Regions from separate parts of the Idiomarina sp. OXR-189 genome, predicted to be linked through region 1. Evidence: predicted binding sites of a transcription regulator. Region 1 holds the regulator's gene; the other holds the start of a gene.

Region 1 (2,404 bases):
TACCCGACAAATTAAGACCATTTAACGATTTGGAGAGCTGTAATGCTGAAATCTGAGATGAACATTGCCGACTTTGATGCGGACTTATGGCAAGCGATGCAAGGCGAAGTTGAGCGTCAGGAACAACACATTGAACTGATAGCATCTGAAAACTACACCAGTCCGCGAGTCATGCAAGCGCAAGGGTCTCAGCTGACAAATAAGTACGCAGAAGGCTATCCGCACAAGCGTTATTATGGTGGCTGTGAGTTTGTCGATAAAGTCGAAGACTTGGCTATTGAGCGTGCAAAAGAGTTATTCGGTGCAAAATACGCAAACGTGCAACCGCATTCTGGTTCACAAGCAAACACTGCGGCTTTTATGGCATTAATGGAAGCGGGCGATACTTTCTTAGGCATGAGCCTGGCTCACGGTGGCCACTTAACTCACGGCTCTGGTGTTAACTTCTCTGGTAAATTGTACAACGCAGTGTCTTACGGTCTGGATGAAAGCACTGGCGAAATAGACTACGCCGAAGTTGAAAAGCTGGCGCAAGAACATAAGCCGAAAGTGATTGTTGCTGGTTTCTCAGCATACTCTGGTATTGTTGACTGGAAAAAATTCCGTGAAATTGCCGATAAAGTAGACGCTTATTTAATGGTCGATATGGCGCATGTAGCGGGCTTAATTGCTGCGGGTGAATATCCAAACCCTGTGCCTTATGCGCATGTTGTTACAACGACCACGCACAAAACTCTTGCGGGTCCGCGTGGTGGCTTGATCATTTCAGGTAGTGACGATGAGAAACTGCACAAGAAGCTGAACAGTGCCGTATTCCCGGGTAACCAGGGTGGCCCTTTATGTCATGTTATTGCTGGTAAAGCGGTCGCATTCCAGGAAGCCTTACAGCCTGAATTTAAAGCGTACCAACAACAAGTGTTAAAAAATGCGAACGTAATGGTCAAAGCAATGCAGTCTCGTGGCTATAAGATTGTTTCTAACGGCACGCAGAACCATTTATTCCTGGTTGACCTAATTGACAAAGACATTACGGGTAAAGACGCCGATGCGGCTTTAGGCGATGCATTTATTACGGTTAATAAGAATGCGGTTCCGAATGATCCACGTTCACCTTTTGTGACATCTGGTTTGCGTTTAGGTACACCTGCAATTACCCGTCGTGGCTTTAAAGAAGCCGAAGCTGAGCAGGTAGCCAACTGGATTTGCGATGTTTTGGACGATATTTCTAACGAAAGCAAAATTGCAGAAGTGCGTGAACAAGTAAAAGCGTTGTGCGCTAACTTTCCGGTATACGGATAATTACGCACTGTCGTTAAACGAGTCGTAAAGCGCACTTAAAGGAGTCAGGCAATGCATTGTCCATTTTGTGGCACACAAGACACCAAGGTTATTGATTCGCGCTTAGTTGCGGATGGCGCCTCGGTGCGTCGCCGGCGTGAGTGTAATCATTGCAAGGAGCGCTTTACGACCTTTGAAACGGCTGAGCTCATTATGCCGCGGGTTATTAAAACCGATGGCTCGAGAGAACCGTTCAATGAAGATAAGCTCCGCAATGGCCTGTTAAGAGCACTCGAAAAGCGCCCAGTCAGTCTGGAGCTTATGGAACAGGCTATCAATAAAATTAAATCGAGTATCAGAGCGACCGGCGAGCGCGAAATTACCAGCAACTTCATTGGTGGGTTAGTTATGGAAAACCTTAAGCAAATCGATAAAGTGGCCTATGTCAGGTTTGCGTCTGTTTACCGTTCGTTCGAAGATATTCGAGAGTTTGGCGAAGAAATCGCTCGTCTGAATGATTAAGCCGTCACAGTTAAAAACTGATCATGAAATGATGCACCGTGCGATAGAACTCGCGCGCCGCGGTATCATGACAACACGTCCGAACCCTGCGGTTGGTTGCGTCATCAGTAAGAACGATACAATTATTGGTGAAGGCTGGCATCAGCAGGCTGGCCAACCTCATGCGGAAATTCATGCCTTAAAGCAAGCAGGTGCCGAAGCGCAAGGTGCAACCGCCTATGTGACTTTAGAGCCCTGCAGCCATATGGGGCGCACTCCGCCCTGTGCAGATGCACTGGTTGATGCGGGCGTTGCCCGAGTTGTTGTTGCCATGCACGATCCTAACCCACGAGTCAGCGGTAACGGTATCAAGCGCTTGCATGAAGCGGATATTGACGTTTTGGTGGGCGTTTTGGAAAAGTCAGCAGAACAGCTGAATCCAGGTTTCTTGTCGAGAATGCGGCATCAACGTCCGTTTGTGACCGTTAAAATGGCGTCGTCACTGGATGGGAAAACAGCGCTGTCCGATGGCCGAAGCCAGTGGATAACCGGTCCTCATGCCCGGTCTGATGTACAGTATTGGCGGGCGCAGTCAGACGCTATTCTTACTGGTGCCGATACTGTT
Region 2 (2,404 bases), 430 kb from region 1:
TAAAAATAGCGCGCCTACATGCACTAGAAAGCGAAGTCTCTGTTGATTACCAATGTGTCGCCGTAGAAAATCACGCAGCCGACCATAAAGGTCAGTATGACGCAGTTACCTGTTTGGAAATGCTGGAACACGTGCCCGACCCTGCCTCTATAGTTAAGGCATGCGCAGAAGCGGTTAAACCCGGCGGCTTGGTGTTTTTCTCAACCCTAAACCGTAACGTTAAGTCCTGGCTGCTGGGCATTTTGGCTGCTGAACATATACTTGGTTGGGTGCCCAAAGGCACACACCAGCATCAGCGTTTTATTAAGCCGTCAGAGCTCTTCCGCATGACCGATGAAGCCGGGCTTAACGAGGTTGATATTAATGGATTAATTTTCCATCCATTAAAAGGGTTCACTCTGTCGAATACCGATATCGATGTGAATTACATTACTGTTTTACAAAAGCCTCTGAAGTAGCTCATGACGAATTTCGCACAGACCCCCAAGCTTCCCGAAGGCGTGCTGTTCGATCTTGACGGCACCTTGCTGAACACCGCCCCTGATCTTGGAGCCGCACTCAACAATGTGTGCGCTTTATACGGGAAAGAACCTGTTCATGAAGACACCTATACGCCTGTTGCTTCACATGGCTCCAGAGGCTTATTGAAACTGGCTTTTTCAAAAGAACTGGAAACCCATGAAAATGAGTTAAGAAAGGCTTTCTTAGACGCCTACTCGAACAGCATTGCCGCTAAGACCCATGTTTACGAAGGTGTTGTACCGCTACTGAATGCTCTAATTCAAGCACAAATAAAAGTGGCCATTGTTACCAACAAACCTAAGCAGTTGACCCAAGAGTTGCTGCCTAGCTTTCCCGAGTTTGATGTCTTTGAATCAGTTGTCTGCGGGGACACTTTGAGTGTATCAAAACCCGACCCTGCACCTTTACTGCTGGCAGCAGAACAGCTGGGAGTTAACCCTACAAGCTGTATCTACGTGGGTGACGCTGAACGTGATATTCAGGCTGGCCGCAATGCTGCAATGACAACGGTACTGGCTCATTATGGGTATATTAGCGACAGCGACTCACCCGCTGACTGGAAGGCCGACTACGGCATCAGCACACCGCTTGAGTTGCTGAATATTATTGGGCTACCGCAACCTTGATCTATTAACCCATTTTTAAAGACAAAAAAGTTATAAAAAGCCGAGGTCCTCGCAAACTCACGTCTATTAAAGGCTAGAAAAAAATCAACAATTAAACGCTAATTTTCTTTTGTATTTCTAGAGAATTTAACTTGATCAAAGTCTGACTAAGACCTAGCATACTGAAAAACCAAAGACACTAGATATTGTGTGAATTTCACTCTGTATAACTAATGACCACAATATCTTGTGGCTACATCTCTATAACAAAAAGCTAAGAGTCGGCGCAAAATGAACGAGCAACTGTATGTCACCAAACGTAGCGGCGAACGTGAACCGCTCAACTTAGATAAAATCCATCGAGTCATCATGTGGGCAGCAGAAGGTCTGCATAATGTTTCCGCTTCTCAAGTCGAAATTAAGTCTCATATTCAGTTTTATGATGGCATTAAAACCGAAGATATCCACGAGACCATCATCAAAGCTGCGGCGGATTTAATCTCTGAAGACGCTCCGGACTATCAGTACATGGCAGCCCGTTTGGCCATTTTCCATTTACGCAAACGCGCTTATGGAAAGTTTGAGCCACCTCGTTTATTTGATCACGTCAAGAAAATGGTGGCAGAGCACCGTTATGACGAGCACTTGCTGGAAGACTTCAGCGAAGCTGAGTTCGACCAAATGGATGAGATTGTCGACCACTGGCGCGACATGAACTTCTCATACGCAGCGGTCAAGCAGCTTGAGAATAAATACCTGGTTCAAAACCGTGTGACAGGCGATATTTATGAAAGCGCCCAGTTCTTGTACATTTTAGTTGCAGCCTGCTTGTTCGCGAACTACCCAAAAGCAACGCGCATGGATTACATCAAGCGCTTCTATGATGCGACGTCTGAGTTTAAAATTTCACTACCAACGCCAATTATGTCCGGCGTTCGTACACCAACGCGTCAGTTCAGCTCATGTGTATTAATTGAAACTGGCGACAGCCTGGACTCTATCAACGCCACCGCCAGCGCCATTGTGAAATACGTTTCTCAACGCGCTGGTATTGGCATTAATGCCGGTCGCATTCGTGCGCTTGGTAGCCCAATTCGAAACGGTGAAGCGTTTCATACCGGTTGTATTCCATTCTACAAATACTTCCAGACTGCGGTTAAAAGCTGTTCGCAAGGCGGTGTTCGTGGTGGCGCGGCAACCCTCTTCTATCCATTGTGGCATTTAGAAGTAGAAAGCTTGCTGGTACTTAAGAACAACCGTGGTGTTGAAGAAAACCG

The links. The regulator NrdR, encoded in region 1, represses ribonucleotide reductase genes. The targets are predictions, from matches to a motif close to AAACACNANATNTNGTGTTT.
Region 2: the regulator NrdR is predicted to act here: its motif matches at 1,322-1,341, upstream of nrdA (class 1a ribonucleoside-diphosphate reductase subunit alpha).

What each region holds. Positions count from the first base shown of each region.
Region 1 is NZ_CP139706.1:1,858,857-1,861,260, reverse strand. It holds gene glyA (serine hydroxymethyltransferase) at 43-1,299, shown strand; gene nrdR (transcriptional regulator NrdR) at 1,351-1,800, shown strand; gene ribD (bifunctional diaminohydroxyphosphoribosylaminopyrimidine deaminase/5-amino-6-(5-phosphoribosylamino)uracil reductase RibD) at 1,793-2,404, shown strand, end outside.
Region 2 is NZ_CP139706.1:1,433,128-1,435,531, forward strand. It holds gene ubiG (bifunctional 2-polyprenyl-6-hydroxyphenol methylase/3-demethylubiquinol 3-O-methyltransferase UbiG) at 1-458, shown strand, start outside; gene UM402_RS07095 (HAD family hydrolase) at 462-1,148, shown strand; gene nrdA (class 1a ribonucleoside-diphosphate reductase subunit alpha) at 1,419-2,404, shown strand, end outside.